DNA from 2 places in the Mesorhizobium sp. BR-1-1-10 genome. Region 1 is predicted to be linked to the other one. Evidence: riboswitches for the same ligand, from Rfam matches in the RefSeq annotation. Region 1 holds a riboswitch; the other holds the start of a gene.
The links. Region 1 has a riboswitch for S-adenosylmethionine ahead of metX (homoserine O-acetyltransferase MetX). Riboswitches for the same ligand answer to the same signal wherever they lie in the genome.
Positions count from the first base shown of each region.

Region 2: another riboswitch for S-adenosylmethionine. It lies ahead of LB555_RS15405 (O-succinylhomoserine sulfhydrylase); the one in region 1 lies ahead of metX (homoserine O-acetyltransferase MetX).

Region 1 is NZ_JAIUIL010000013.1:78,691-86,810, reverse strand. It holds gene LB555_RS24930 (gamma-glutamylcyclotransferase) at 14-535, opposite strand; gene LB555_RS24925 (DUF2125 domain-containing protein) at 671-1,669, shown strand; gene LB555_RS24920 (sugar kinase) at 1,673-2,605, shown strand; gene LB555_RS24915 (prephenate/arogenate dehydrogenase family protein) at 2,602-3,537, opposite strand; gene hisC (histidinol-phosphate transaminase) at 3,561-4,670, opposite strand; SAM riboswitch at 4,808-4,885, shown strand; gene metX (homoserine O-acetyltransferase MetX) at 5,003-6,172, shown strand; gene metW (methionine biosynthesis protein MetW) at 6,231-6,845, shown strand; gene LB555_RS24895 (glycosyltransferase family 2 protein) at 7,129-8,064, shown strand.
Region 2 is NZ_JAIUIL010000006.1:284,645-292,764, forward strand. It holds gene mmsA (multiple monosaccharide ABC transporter ATP-binding protein) at 1-1,089, shown strand, start outside; gene mmsB (multiple monosaccharide ABC transporter permease) at 1,086-2,378, shown strand; gene araD1 (AraD1 family protein) at 2,581-3,573, shown strand; gene LB555_RS15400 (2'-deoxycytidine 5'-triphosphate deaminase) at 3,715-4,809, opposite strand; SAM riboswitch at 4,969-5,046, shown strand; gene LB555_RS15405 (O-succinylhomoserine sulfhydrylase) at 5,103-6,293, shown strand; gene LB555_RS15410 (ceramide glucosyltransferase) at 6,324-7,475, opposite strand; gene apaG (Co2+/Mg2+ efflux protein ApaG) at 7,695-8,087, shown strand.

The DNA of each region.
Region 1 (8,120 bases):
CGGAGCCAGCGCTTCACAAAGTCGCTATCCGGTGCGCCACATCCTCCAGCCAGTGGTCGCGAATCTCGAGCGCTTCCAGATGCTTCAGCGTGCTCAGCACATAATCCTCGTTGTCACCGGATCGGCCGACCGCGCCGCGCACCACGGCCGCCGCCTCCGCCGCGTCCAGCGCGCCCGCATATTGCTCATGCTTGCGGTCGACGACGTAGGCCACGGCTTCCACCGTGCCACCGCCGTCGAGGCGAACCTTGAGCGTCCGCTCGAGATAGACGCTGGTGACGAGTTCGCGCTCGCGCAGATAGGCAATGACCTCGTCGCGCAATTCGCCAGGGACGCGGTACGCAAGGCCGACGCAGGAGCCGCCATGGTCGAGGCCAAGCACCAGTCCGGGCCGCTGGCGCGTGCCGCGATGCACGAAGGAATAGACGCAGAGCGAGCGGCGATAGCCATGCAGGCGGGCGCGTCGTGTCTCGACATGAGCGAAACCCGGCCGCCAGATCAGCGAACCGTAGCCGAACACCCAAAAATCGCCCATATCACCGCGCCTGATTGCAAAAAGAATGGCAGCACCGCACCGGTAACCGGTGTTTTTTCCATCCGTCTCTGTCTACCTAGTGTTCGGAACCTGAGAATCCGTCCACACCATCCATGCGTTAATGAGAGCCAAAGCATGACGTCAAGTGACGAACGCCAACCGGGTAACCGTCGCCGTCTGTGGTGGCTTGCCGCGTTCATCCTCGTGCTGTTCGCCATTTACAGCGCCGGCTGGTTCTATCTGGCCAACAGGGTCCGGTCCGAGGCCGACAAGGCGGTTGCCACGCTCAACAAGAGCGGCATCGAGGCCGGTTGCGCCAACCTCCAGGTCGGTGGCTATCCACTGAGCTTTGCCGTCTCTTGCGACAACCTCGCCTACGAGGACGACGCCAAGAGCATTGCTGCCTCGGCCGGCTCCTTCAACGCCGTCGCCCAGATCGTCCAGCCCTTGTCGCCTGTTGCCAATCTACGCGGTCCACTCCGGACCTCCGTCCCCGGCATGATGCCGCTCTGGATCGACTGGGACAATCTGCAGGCCAACGTCAAATTGTGGTACCCGCTGCCCCGGCGTGTAGCGCTGCAGGCCGAGGGCCTGTCGGGCCAGACCGACCCGGCCGACGACACCGATCCGGTGGAACTGTTCAGTGCCGGCAAGGCGTCAGGCCAATTGCAGCCCAACAACGGCGATCTCGATTATGTCGGCAGCTTTGGCGATCTCGAGATCGATGCCGACGCGATCGGCGGGCGGGTGTTGCCGGCGCTCGATGCCAGCGGCGACGTGACACTGAAGAACGGCGTGGCGCTGATCGGCACGCAGGTGAAAAGCCTGCGCGGCCAGCGGATCGAAATCCGCAACCTCGATCTGTCGTCCGGCACGGCGCGCGTCACCGTTTCCGGGCCGCTGTCAGTCGATGCCGAGGGTCTCGTCGACGCCGACCTGATGATCAGGATCAAGGATCCCAAGGCGGTGGCATCTATTCTTGCCGGCGCCATACCCGAGCAGAAGAATGCGATCGAGCAGGGTTTTGGCGCCCTGGCGCTGCTTGGCAGCGAACCGTCCATGCCGCTGAAAGTGGTCAAGGGCAAGGCTTCCCTCGGCTTCATTCCGCTGGGCAAGATCAAGCCGGTCAACTAACGGATGGCGGGGCCGGCAAAGCTGCTGAGCGTCGGCGCACTGACGCTTGACACCATTCTTCGTGTCGAATCACTGCCCACGCATCAGGGAAAATTCATCGCCTCGGACGGCATCCAGATCGCCTCGGGCATGGCGACGAGCGCGGCCTGCGCCGCGCATCGCCTGGGTGCCGAGGTGTCGCTATGGGCTAGCGCCGGCGACGATCCGGTCGGCGATCTGCTGATTGCCGGGATAGAGGCCGAGGGCGTCGATTGCAGCCATGTACGCCGCGTCAGCGGCGCCCGCTCGGCACTGGCCTCGATCCTGGTCGATGCGCATGGCGAGCGGATCATCGTGCCTTTCTACGACGCGCGCGCGCAGGCCGATCCCGAGGTTTTGCCGTTCACCGACATAACGGCATTCGACGCCGTACTGGCCGACGTGCGCTGGCCGGGCGCCGCGGCGCTTGCCCTTAAGGCGGCGCGCGCCGCCGGCCGCCCAGCCATACTCGATGCCGATACCGCGCCCCTGGCGGTACTGGAGCGATTATTGCCGCTCGCCTCGCACATCGTCGCCTCGGAGCCGGCGGTCCGCATCATATGCGGCCACGCGCTGGATCTGGAGACCGCCTGCACCGATTTGGCGTCCCGCACCGATGCGTTCGTCGCGGTCACCGGCGGCGCGGCGGGTACCTGGTGGTTCGACCGAAGCGCCGGATCATCCCGCCATGTCGAGGCACCGAGGGTCAAGGCGGTCGACACGCTGGCCGCCGGCGATGTCTTTCATGGCGCCTTTGCCGTCGGGCTGGCGGAAGCCATGGCGGTCGAGCACGCACTGCGCTTTGCCAGCGCGGCCGCCGCGCTCAAGTGCCTGCGCTTCGGCGGCCGGCTGGGCGCGCCGGATCGGGCGGAGACGCTCGCCATGATGGCAACCGCCTGGCCGGTTGAAATCACCTAGCTCTTTGCCGGATGCTCGACCGCCTGGCGGCCAAAATCGGGCGCGTCGATATCCTGGCCCGCCTCGATGATCGAGCGGCGCACGGCGCGGGTGCGGGTGAACAGGTCGAAGAGCTTGTCGCCGTCGCCCCAGCGGATGGCGCGCTGCAGGAACGCCAGGTCTTCCGAGAACCGCGCCAACATTTCCAGGATGGCATCCTTGTTGTGCAGGCACACGTCCCGCCACATGGTCGGATCGGAGGCAGCCAGACGCGTGAAATCGCGAAAACCGGAGGCGGAATATTTGATCACTTCCGTCTTGGTCACCGATTCCAGATCGTCGGCGGTGCCGACGATGTTGTAGGCGATGATGTGCGGCAGATGCGAGACGATGGCCAGCGTCATGTCGTGATGCTGCGGGTCCATCGTGTCGATGTTGGCGCCGCAGCGGCGCCAGAATTCCGACAGCCGTTCCAGCGCTTCCGGATCGGTGCCCGGCACCGGCGTGAAGATGCACCAGCGGTTGTCGAACAGGTCGGCAAACCCGGCATCCGGGCCGGATTTTTCGGTGCCCGCCAGCGGATGGCCAGGAATGAAATGGACGCCTTCAGGCACATGCGGCTGCATCTGCGCGATGACCGAGGCCTTGGTCGAGCCGACATCGGTGAGGATCGCCCCCTTTTTCAGCGCCGGCGCGATTTCCTCCGCTACAGCGCCGGATGAGCCGACCGGCACCGAGACAACGACCAGATCGGCATCACGCACCGCGTCCCCGGCATCGATGGTGTAGGAATCGCCAAGGCCCAGTTCCTCGGCTCGCTTGAGCGTTGCCGCACTGCGCGTCGAGATGGCGACATGGCGAGCCAAGCCCTCGCGTCGGATGACGCGGGCCAGAGACGAGCCGATCAGGCCGATACCGACCAGCGCGATCTTTTCGAACATCGGTGATGCCATGGTGTTCCAGCTCTTTAGACGTTCTAGCTTTTCAGGAATGTCGTGAGCGCGGCGACAACGCCGCGATTGGCCTCTTCAGTGCCGACGGTCATGCGAAGCGCGTTGGGAAAGCCGTAACCTGAAACGCGCCGCAGAATATAGCCGCGCGCGCTCAGATAATCGTCAGCCGCCGCCGCGGAATGCTTCTGATCGTCGGGAAAATGAATGAGCAGGAAATTGCCAACGCTCGGCGTCACGCGCAGCCCGAGCCCGGTCATTTCGCCGCTCAGCCAGGTGAGCCAGGTCTCGTTATGCGCCACGCTACGCTCGACATGGGCACGGTCGCGGATCGCGGCGATGCCGGCCTCGATCGCTGTCGCATTGACGTTGAAGGGGCCGCGTACACGATTGATGGCGTCGACGATATGCAGGGGACCATACATCCAGCCGATGCGCGCGCCGCCGAGCCCGATCTTGGAGAAGGTGCGGGTCATCACCACGTTCTCGGCGCTGCCGGCCAGCTCGATGCCGGCTTCGTAATCGTTGCGGCGGACATATTCGGCGTAGGCCGCGTCGAGCACCAGCAGCACATTTCCCGGCAGTCCGGCATGAAGGCGGCGCACCTCCTGGAAAGGGACATAGGTGCCGGTCGGGTTGTTGGGATTGGCCAGGAACACGATTTTCGTGCGCGGCGTGACGGCCGCCAGCATCGCATCGATGTCGGCGCGCTCGTCGGTCTCCTTGACCACGACCGGGGTGGCGCCTGCCGACTGGATGTAGATCTTGTAGACCATGAAGGCGTGTTCGGTGAACATAGCCTCGTCACCCGGCGCGAGATAGGTCTGCGCCAACAGGCCGAGGATCTCGTCCGACCCGTTGGAGCAGATGATGTTTTGCGCGTTGAGGCCATGCACCTCGGCGATAGCCTCGCGCAACCGCCTGGCGCTGCCGTCGGGATAGATGTCGAGTTTGCCGGCGACCTCGCGCGCGGCCTCGATCGCCTTCGGCGAAGGCCCAAGCGGATTCTCGTTCGACGACAGCTTGTAGACCTTGGCCACACCGGCGGCCGCCGAGCTTTTGCCGGGCACATAGGCCTCTATATCCATGATGCCCGCGCGCGGAGTTGGACGTGCCTGATCCGGTGTCTGGTTCATATCTTGCAAAATCCGTCGAAAACCCCTCCATCCGGAGGCCGCTGCGGAGATACAAGCCATGGCACGCAATGTCGAGAGGTGGCAGCGGTGCCAGCCGCCGCCATTGACGGCGAGGCAGGCGGGTTCTAGAAAGACGATGACAGTTCCGTGGTGATTTGGCCGGTCGGCTTGCAGCCACGTTAAACAATTCGCTAAAGGGCCGTTTGCGTGACGTAACCGGCTTTGCGAAGGCAATGCCGGTTTTTTGTTGTCCGCGACCGGCCGGACGGACGCATCGGCGGCGGAGATCGGCAGCGATTTCCACGAGCGCACGGTGCAGCAAGAGAGACGTGATGGCCGCTCTGCGTGCAGGAAAGACCAACAACGAGGCCGACCAACCGTCGAGCCCGGTGTTGCGGTTCGGGCCCGACAAGCCGCTCAAGCTCGATGCGGGTACGTTGCTGTCGCCGTTCCAGATCGCCTACCAGACCTATGGCACGCTGAACGATGCCCGCTCCAATGCCATCCTCGTCTGCCATGCGCTGACCGGCGACCAGCATGTCGCCAGCACAAATCCGGTAACCGGCAAGCCCGGTTGGTGGGAAGTGCTGATCGGACCGGGCAAGATCATCGATACCAGCCGTTTCTTCGTCATCTGCTCCAATGTCATCGGCGGCTGCCTGGGTTCCACCGGTCCGGCCTCTACCAACCCGGCCACGGGTAAACCCTATGGCCTCGACCTGCCGGTCATCACCATCCGCGACATGGTGCGCGCGCAGCAGATGCTGATCGACCATTTCGGCATCGAGAAACTGTTCTGCGTGCTCGGCGGCTCGATGGGCGGCATGCAGGTTCTGGAATGGGCGTCGAGCTATCCCGAGCGCGTGTTCTCGGCGCTGCCGATCGCCACCGGGGCGCGCCATTCGTCACAGAACATCGCCTTCCACGAAGTCGGGCGGCAGGCTGTGATGGCCGATCCGGACTGGCATGGCGGCAAATATTTCGAGCACGGCAAGCGTCCGGAGAAAGGGCTGGCGGTGGCGCGCATGGCCGCCCACATCACCTATCTGTCGGAAGCCGCCCTGCACCGAAAATTCGGCCGCAATTTGCAGGACCGCGAAGCGCTGACCTTCGGCTTCGACGCCGACTTCCAGATCGAGAGCTATCTGCGCCACCAGGGCATGACCTTCGTCGACCGCTTCGATGCCAACTCCTATCTCTACATGACGCGGTCGATGGATTATTTCGACCTCGCCGCCGACCATGGCGGCCGGCTGGCCGACGCCTTCGCCGGCACGAAAACCCGTTTTTGCTTGGTGTCCTTCACATCGGACTGGCTGTTCCCGACAGAAGAGAGCCGCTCCATCGTCCACGCACTCAACGCCGCCGGCGCCTCGGTATCCTTCGTCGAGATCGAGACCGATCGCGGCCACGACGCCTTCCTGCTCGACGAGCCGGAACTGTTTGCCGCCATCAACGGCTTCATCGGCTCGGCCGCGCGCGCCAGGGGGCTCAGCGCATGACCCCGAAAAGTTGCAGACGTTTCGGACCAAGGCCATGCGCCGTCCACGAGGCGAAGCCATGAGCGTCAACGGCAGCCAACGCGTCGACCTCGAGGTCGTCGCCAACCTCATCCCGCCGCAATCGCGTGTGCTCGACGTCGGCTCGGGCGACGGCTCATTGCTCGAATTGCTGCAGGACACCAAGCAGGTCGATGGTCGCGGACTCGAGCTGTCGCAGCGTGGCGTCAACGAATGCGTGGCGCGCGGTCTCAGTGTCATCCAGGGCGACGCCGACACCGATCTCGAATTCTATCCCGACAAGGGCTTTGACTTCGTTGTCCTGTCGCAGACCCTGCAGGCCACCCGCAACCCGAAGCTGGTGCTCGACGAGCTGCTCAGGATCGGCAACCGGGCAATCGTGTCTTTCCCCAATTTCGGTCACTGGCGGGTGCGCCTGTCGCTGTTCGTCAAGGGCCGCATGCCTGTGACCAGCGACCTGCCCTATTCCTGGTACGACACGCCCAACATCCACTTCTGCACGATCCGAGACTTCGTCAATTTGTGCGAAGAGCTTGGCGCGACAGTGGAGAAGGCGACCGCGCTCGACGCCAACGGCCAGAAGATCGGCCTGTCGATGCCATGGTGGTTCTGGAATTTCTTTGGCCAACAAGCAGTGTTCCTGCTGAAGCGATAATGAAATGGGCGACGCCCGCAGGCGCGACTGCCAATCCTTGAGGGTGGCCGCGCGTCTTTCAGCGGGTGCGAAAGTGTTGCAGTTGAAGCGCCATGAGCTGGAATTCATCATACCTGGTCGGTCGAACGACGGCACGACGGGGTGACATGGCAGGTTGTTTTTTGTAGCGTCGCACCGAATCCGATGAGGCCCATCCAGGGGGAAGTCCGATCCATTTAGCCATCCCGATGATCAAAGGACCTGGCGCGAAGGGTGTTTACGCGCTGGAGGCGGCCTACGTGATATGATCGGGAAGACCGAACAGGCGCCCCTCGTCACGGTGATCACGCCGACTCACAACCGGCGCGAAACGGTGCTCCGCGCCGTCGAAAGCGTGCTTTCCCAGAGCATGCCGCGATTTGAACATATCGTCGTCGACGATGGTTCGACGGACGGGACCGAGGCGGCGCTCGCCCGCATCCATGACCCCCGGCTGATCTATGTCGGCGCGAAGTGGCGCGGCGCCAATGCCGCCAGGAATGCCGGCATCGAGCTAGCCCGGGCGCCCGTGGTGACTTTTCTTGATTCGGACGATCTCTTCCTGCCGCACCGGCTCGAACGGACGCTGGCATGGTTCGACGACAATCCAGCGCTCGAAGTCCTGCTCTCCTCATATGTCTCGGTGAAGGGTGGCCGCGGCACCGCCTGCGTCAACCGCGGCGCTTTCCTGAACCCGCCAATGCTGGAGCGGGCGGTGGTCGCGCAGACGGCCTTCATAGCCGGATCGGCTATAACAGCCAGACGCGAGGCTTTGCTGGCCATCGGCGGCTATGACAGCGACATTCCCCGGATGCAGGACCGCGAGCTTCTGCTGCGCTTCGCACAGCGCTTCGGCGCGCAATTATCGGAAGATATCGACTGGACGAAGCACAATTCGCAGAATTCGATTTCAGGCCGCAGGGACGGCTATGTCGAAGCCTACGCGATCCTGATGAGTAAGCATCCGCACATCGCTCGCTCCTACCCCCATGTCCCTCCCTTTATGATCACGCGGCAGATCATCGCCGATATTCTCCGGGGGCGAATACCACAGGCATTTGCAGGATACATGGCCAACCGCTCGTCTGATGCGCTTGGTTATTCATTGCCGGAACTGATCAACGGTTATCTCCACGGCCGCCGCTGGCGGCGCGACCTCTACGACGAAGTTCGTGGCAAGTTTGGAATTCCACCGGCCTGACCGGCGACAGCTCAGCGATCGAGCACGGAGCGTTGCAGGGCGCATTCCTTCTCGTC
Region 2 (8,120 bases), on a different contig from region 1:
CAGCAGCTGGTCGAGATCGCCAAGGCGCTCAGCAAGGAAGTGAAGCTGCTGATCCTCGACGAGCCGACAGCATCGCTCAGCGAGAAGGACAGCCAGGCGCTGCTCGATCTATTGCTCGAGTTCAAGCGGCAGGGCATGACCTCGATCCTGATCTCCCACAAGCTCAACGAGGTGAACCGCGTCGCCGACAAGGTGACGGTGATCCGCGACGGGCGCACGATCGAGACATTGCCGAGGAAGGACATCAGCGAGGACCGCATCATCACCTCGATGGTCGGCCGATCCCTCGACGATCGCTACCCGCCGCGCGAACCTAGCATCGGCGACGTCATTTTCGAGGTCAAGGACTGGTCCGTCTACCACCCGATCCATGCCGAACGGCAAGTGATCAAGAGCATCGACCTCAAGGTGCGGAAGGGCGAAGTTGTCGGCATTGCGGGACTGATGGGCGCCGGCCGCACCGAATTCGCCATGAGCCTGTTCGGCCGCTCCTATGGCCGGCGCATCAGCGGCGAGGTGCTGCTCAACGGCAAGCCCGTGGACCTTTCCACAGTGGGCAAGGCCGTGCAGAACGGCATCGCCTATGTCACCGAGGACCGCAAGACCTATGGACTGAACCTCATCGACCATATCAAGCACAATGTGACGCTGGCCAACCTCGGCGGCGTTTCCAGTGGCGGCGTGATCGACGATATGCGCGAAATGAGCGTCGCCAACGACTATCGCAAGAAGACCAATATCCGCGCCTCCAGCGTCTATCAGCTGACCGGCAATCTCTCTGGCGGCAACCAGCAGAAGGTGGTGCTGTCGAAATGGCTGTTCGCCGACCCGGAAGTCCTGATCCTCGATGAGCCGACGCGCGGCATCGACGTCGGCGCCAAGTACGAAATCTATACAATCATCGCTCGCCTTGCCGCCGAGGGCAAAGCGATCATCGTCATCTCGTCTGAAATGCCGGAATTGCTCGGCATCACCGACAGAATCTATGTCATGAACGAAGGGCGCATCGTCGGCGAAATGGCGGCAAGCGACGCCAGCCAGGAAAAAATCATGCGCGCCATTGTTCGCGGAGAAGGAAAAGCATCATGAGCACAGACAGCGCTCCCGCACCCCAAAGCGGCACCGCCGAGGACGTCAAGCAGGGTCCTCGCGTCGCCGTCTCGGCGCTGACGACGAATCTGCGCGAATACGGCCTGATCATCGCGCTGATCGTCATCATGCTGTTCTTCCAGTACACGACGTCGGGAACGCTGTTCAAACCGGTCAACCTCAGCAACCTGGTGCAGCAGAACTCGTTCATCATCGTGATGGCGCTCGGCATGCTGCTGGTCATCGTCGCCGGCTATATCGATCTCAGCGTAGGATCGGTCGCCGGCTTCATCGGCGCGCTTGCCGCCATGATGATGGTCATCTGGCCGCTCGGCATATTCAGCAATCCGCTCGTTGTCTCGATCGTCTGCCTCATCGTCGGCGGGTTGATCGGTGGCGCGCAAGGGTACTGGATCGCCTATCACCGCATACCAAGCTTCATCGTGACGCTCGCCGGCATGCTGATCTTCCGCGGCATCTGCCAGGCGCTGCTTGGCGGCGGCTCCTCGGTCGGCCCGCTTCCCGACAGTTTCAAGGCGCTGAGTTCCGGTTTCATCCCCGATGTCATCGGCCCGCTGACCCTGATCCCGCCGACGGTGAACGCGGCCGGCAAGACCGTTTTGGGCAGTGGCCTGACGCTTCACATGACGACAGTCGTGCTGGGCCTGATCGCGGTGCTCGCCTACGCCTATTTCGGCTTCAGGACGCGACGCAAGCGCGAACTCCACGGTTATGAGGCCGAGCCTTTCACCCTGTTCGTCATCAAGACCCTGGTCGGCAGCGCGCTGGCGCTCTTCCTGGTCTTCCAGTTCGCGACCTATCGGGGCCTGCCGATCGTGCTCCTGGTGATGGGCGTGCTGATCTCGCTGTTCGTCTTCGTCACCAAGCGCATGACCATCGGCCGCCGCATCTACGCCATGGGAGGCAACGCCAAGGCTGCGCAACTGTCGGGCATCAACACCGAAAGGCTGACGCTCTGGGTGTTCGTCAATATGGGCGTTCTGTCGGCGCTCGGCGGGCTGATCATCGCCGCACGTCTCGGCCAGGCCGTGCCGGCCGCGGGCCTCGGCAGCGAGCTCGACGTCATCGCGGCCGTCTTCATCGGCGGCGCCTCGGCGATGGGCGGCGTCGGCCAGGTCATCGGCGCGGTGGTCGGCGGCTTCATCATGGGCGTGATGAACAACGGCATGTCGATCATGGGCGTCAATGTCGACTGGCAGCAGGTGGTCAAGGGCCTGGTGCTGCTCGGGGCCGTGATCTTCGACGTCTACAACAAGAACAAGGCTTGAGGGCTGGGGCGAGGACTAGGAGGCATACCGGTTCTAGATCGCGAAGCTGCCGGCAGCCCGTCGGCACCAAGAAGTCCGGGGAAGGACCAGGCTCGCGAACGCAATCCGGACGAAGCGTTTCAACCGTGGCGCGTTTCCGCGCCGCGCCGGTCAGGATTTGCCCATTGGCAGCCGGATACAGATAAATGAGAGAGGACTGATCATGCTGATCTCGCAGATTCTCGACGACGCCGAGACGATCCGTGTCGTTGCCCGCAGCGGCGGGAAGACCCGGATCATCAACGGGGCGCGCAGCGTCTATTCGCTGGCGATGGAGGCTGCCCGCACCGGCGTCGGCCTGGCCGCCCTGATCGAACGCAAGGGGCTTGGCGAGACGATCGATCTCGACGCCGCCTACAAAAGGGGGCGCCTGCTGTCGCCGATCAATCACCCCGACCCGGCGCATCTGCACCTGACCGGCACCGGGCTGACGCATCTGGGGTCGGCGGCGACGCGCGATTCCATGCACAAGAAGCTCAGCACCGACGGCGAGGAGCAACTTACCGATTCCATGAAGATGTTCCGCATGGGACTGGAAGGCGGCAAGCCCGCGAAAGGCCAGGTCGGCGTGCAGCCGGAATGGTTCTACAAGGGCAACGGCACCATGGCAGTCGCGCCTGGCGCGGCGCTCATGTCACCGGCCTTTGCCAAGGATGCTGGCGAGGAACCAGAGGTCGCCGGGATCTATGTCATCGGCGATGACGGGGCGCCATTCCGCGTCGGCTTCACCTTGTCGAACGAATTCTCGGACCATGTGACCGAGCGCGTCAACTATCTCTTCCTCGCCCATTCCAAGCTGCGCAATGCCTCCTTCGGCCCGGAGATCCTGATCGGAGACCTGCCTTCGGACATCCGCGGCACGTCGCGCATCCTGCGCGACGGCAAGGCATTGTGGGAGAAACCCTTCCTGTCGGGTGAAACGAACATGTCCCACACCATCGCCAATCTCGAACACCACCACTTCAAATATTCGGCCTTCCGCCAGCCTGGCGACGTGCATGTGCATATGTTCGGCACCGCGACGCTATCCTTCGCCGACGGCATCAAGACGGAGGCCGGCGACGTGTTCGAGATCGAGGCCGGGGACTTCGGACTGCCGCTGCGCAACCCGCTCGAGATCGAGAAGCCGGTGAAGGTGTCGGTGAAGGCGCTTTGAAGCCATGAGCGCGTGATTCCCCTCTCGTGGGGAATGGCTGGCAAGCCAGAGCGGGGCGCTGTCCCGCCGATCTGGCAATAGGTTTCAGTCACGTCCCTGCCGGGCATCTCTCCCACAAGAGCGAGGTCGGCAGCTTCAACCTTAGCGCACGGCGCGGAAATGCTTTGACAGCTTCAGGCCCTGCGCCTGGTAGTTCGAGCCGAGATCGGTGCCGTAGAGCGCCTGCGGTCGCTTCAGCATATGCTCGTAGACCAGCCGGCCGACGATCTGGCCGTGGTCGAGGATGAACGGCACTTCGTGGCTGCGCACTTCGAGCACCGCCCGGCTGCCGGTGCCGCCGGCCGCCGAATGGCCGAAACCCGGATCGAAAAAGCCGGCATAATGGACACGAAACTCGCCGACCAGCCGATCGAACGGCGTCATCTCGGCGGCGTAGAGCGGCGGCACATGCACCGCCTCCTGGCTGACGAGGATGTAGAACTCGTCGGGATCGAGCACCAGTTCGCCGGCGCGGCTCTTGTGGATCGGCTCCCAGAAGTCGAGGACATCCTGCGCGGCGCGCTTGTCGACATCGACGAGGCCGGTGTGGTGCTTGCCGCGATAGCCGACCAACCCATCCTTGTCGCCATTGAGGTCGATCGACAGCGCGATGCCGCCGCCGGAAATGTTCGGCGGCTCCGTGGCGACCAGCATCTCGGCACGATGCAGCTCATGCAACTCGGCTTCCGAAAGCAGCGCGTTGCCGGTGCGAAAGCGGATTTGAGACAGGCGCGAACCCGTGCGCGCGATGATCGGAAAGGTGCGCGGGCTGACCTCGAGATAGAGCGGACCGTTGTAGCCGGCGGCGATCTTATCGAACTCATGGCCCCGATCGGTCATGACGCGGGTGAAGATGTCGAGCCGCCCGGTCGAGCTCTTCGGATTGGCCGAGGCCGAAATGTCAGCCGGCAGGGCCAGACTTTCGAGCAGCGGCACAATATAGACGCAGCCGGTTTCGAGGACCGCGCCTTCGGTCAGACTGATCTCGTGCAGTTGCAGCCGATCGAGCTTTTCCGACACCTTGTGGTTGGGACCGGGCAGGAACGAGGCGCGAACCCGCCAGGCCTTTTCGCCCAATCTGAGATCAAGGCTCGCCGGCTGGATCTGGTCGGCATCAAGCGCGCGCGGCGACTTCAGCGCGCCGGACCGGAACAGCGCCGATATGTCCTGATCGGGAAGAATGCCTGTCTGCCGCAAAGTCTGGCTCCGCCCCAAGACTGGTCTCTTTCGTTTGCAGGTTCTTGTTTGTTGCAGGTTCTTGCCGCAAAACCGCGGGGCACTTCTGCGGAACCTGCCTTGGTACAAACGTCTTAATGAAGCCGGCAATTGACGCAAGCGTGGCGCGGGTCTAAAGGGTCGTTATCCCGTGGTGATTTGGCCGGTCGGCTTGCAGCCACGTTAAACAAGTCGCTAAAGGACCGTCGGGCCGCAAGGCCGTATGGACCGGTTGCGACTTTCGCGGCCGGTTTTTTTGTGTCTGGAACAAAGCGATGAGCACCAAGAAGCGCAACTGGAAACCTCAGACGGCACTCGTGCATGGCGGAACCCTGCGTTCCGGCTTCGGCGAAACCTCCGAGGCGATGTACCTGACCCAGGGCTATGTCTATCAGACGGCGCAGGCCGCCGAGGCCCGCTTCAAGGGCGAAGAGCCTGGTTTCATCTATTCGCGCTACGCCAACCCGACCGTCGACATGTTCGAAAAGCGCATGTGCGCGCTTGAAGGCGCCGAAGACGCGCGCGCCACGGCGTCGGGCATGGCGGCGGTGACGGCTGCCCTTCTGTGCAGCGTCAAGGCCGGCGACCACATCGTGGCCGCGCGCGCGCTGTTCGGCTCCTGCCGCTGGGTGGTCGAGACGCTGGCGCCGCGCTATGGCATCGAGGCGACCTTGGTCGACGGCACCGAGATCGCCAATTGGGAAAAGGCGGTCAGGCCGAACACCAAGCTGTTCTTCCTGGAAAGCCCGACCAACCCGACGCTCGAGGTCGTCGACATCGCTGCCGTCGCCTCGCTTGCCAATTCGATCGGCGCGCGGCTGGTCGTCGACAATGTCTTTGCCACGCCGCTGCAACAGAAGCCGTTGCAGCTTGGTGCGCACATCGTCGTCTACTCGGCCACGAAGCACATTGACGGCCAGGGCCGCTGCCTGGGCGGCGTCATCCTGTCGGACAAGAAGTGGATTGACGAGAACCTGCACGACTATTTCCGCCACACCGGTCCCAGCCTGTCGCCGTTCAACGCCTGGACGCTGCTGAAGGGCCTGGAAACCTTGCCGCTGCGCGTGCGCCAGCAGACCGAGAGCGCCGGCAGGATCGCCGACTTCCTGGCCGGGCAGCCGCAGATCGCCCGCGTCATCTATCCCGGCCGTGCCGACCACCCGCAGGCCGATATCGTCAAGAAGCAGATGTCGGGTGGCTCGACGCTGATCTGCCTCGACGTCAAGGGCGGCAAGCCGGCGGCCTTCGCCCTGCAGAACGCCCTCGACATCGTGCTGATCTCGAACAATCTCGGCGACGCCAAGAGCCTGATCACCCATCCGGCGACGACCACCCACAAGAACCTCAGCGATGAGGCCCGCGCCGAACTCGGCATCGGGCCAGGTACGCTCAGGCTGTCGGTCGGCCTGGAGGATACGGACGATCTGCTGGAAGATATCGCCCAAGCCTTGAAGGCCGCCAAATAGGTTTCGTCCAGGAAGCGTCGTCAGCAGCGATCAGGCGCTCGACGGCGTCTCCTCCAGTTCCGCCGTCTTGGTCCGGATGGTCATGGCGTTGCCGCGCCAGTCGACGGCGCCGCCGAGCCAGCCGCGCGCCCAGATGGCCGGGAGCATGACGTCCCGCGCGACCGTCGCCGCGATCATGCCCGTCGAGACGTGCCAACCCTTGGCCAGGGCCAGAGCGCATTCCGGAAGATAGAACGCAGCCAGCACGGCAATCGCGGTCGCCCAGAGACTAATGCCGGCGCTCGCCGCGGCAATCAGCGCAAGAACCAGCGGGACCGCCGCACCAGTCAGGATCTCGGGCGCGAAGAACAGCGGGAAAGTGACGCGGCGCAGGCGCGCCCAGCGGGCCTGGCGCGACCAGATCTCGCCAAACGTGCGCTGGCCGAGCGGCTGCTCGAAGGGGGCGGCAACGAGGTTGACACGCAGGCCGAGGCCGTTCACCAGCTTGGTTGCGGCGGCGTCCTCGGCGATCTCGGCGGCCAGCGCGCGTATGCCGCCATTGGCGTCCAGCATCGGCTTCTTCCACAGCATGCTCTTGCCCTGCGCGAAGCCGAGGCCGAGCGCCGCGCCGGCATACTGCCAGCGGGCCTGCAATGTGTTGAGGAAGGCGCATTCGACGTCGGCCCAGAAACCATCTGGCCTGGAGCCGATCGGCGTCGAGCAGACAAGGCCGGTACCGTGCTGCCACGCCGCCATCATGTGCTCGACATAGTCCCTCGGCATCAGAACGTTGGAATCGGCAAGAATGACCCAGTCGTGGCGCGCCGCTTCCCAGCCTTTGACGCAGTTGTTGAGCTTTGGATTGGCACTGACACGGTCGTCGCCGATCAACAGCCGGGCCGGCACCTGCGGAAACCGGGCAATCGCCCTGTTTATCAGTTTGACCACCGGGTCGTCGGCATGGGCGACGCAGAAGATCAGTTCGTAGCGTGGCCAGTCGAGCGCGAAGGCGCGTTCCAGCGTCTCATGTGTGAATGGCTCGACGCCGCGCGACGGGACGACAATCGACACCGCCGGCGATCTGCCCGCCGGCGGGGCAATCGTGGTGCGCCGTTTCAGCTGTGAAGCGGCAAGCAGGATGCTGGCAGCGTTTGAGAGGATGAGTGCGGTCGAAAGCGAGGCGGATATGAGAGTGAGTTCCATCGAGATCTGGTCACTCCGGAAGTCGGCCCGCGTCGCGGCCGTTTTCAACAGTTCGACAGAGGGCCGAGTCGCCCGGTTCGCGCACACCACCATTGTCGTGTGTCACTTAAATGACATTCTTTGCCGGCACCTGCGTTTCAATCCCAGGCGCGACAGGACGCGCACGTTGACCTGCTCACCGCGAGCGTCGAAAGTCGTCGGATTGTTTTGGAGCCGCTCATGTACCGCGCCGTGACGCGCAACATCGAAGTGCAGGTCAGGCCGTTCTATCTGGAGGATCGTTCAGATCCCCAGGAGAACCGCTACGTCTGGGGCTATCAGATAACGATCGACAACCAGTCTGACGAGTTCGTGCAGCTTCTGTCGCGCTATTGGCACATCACCGATGGTGCCGGCCGGGTCGAGGAGGTCCGCGGGCCGGGCGTTGTCGGCGACCAGCCGGAACTCAATCCCGGCGACAGCTATCAGTACACGTCCGGCTGCCCGCTCTCGACACCCTCCGGGATCATGGTCGGACGCTACACGATGCGCAACAAGCGCGGCGAGACGTTCGACATCGCCATCCCAGCCTTCTCGCTCGATCTGCCGGGGACAAGGCGCACAGTGAACTGAGGGCCGACGGTCGCGCCGCCCCTCATCCGCCCT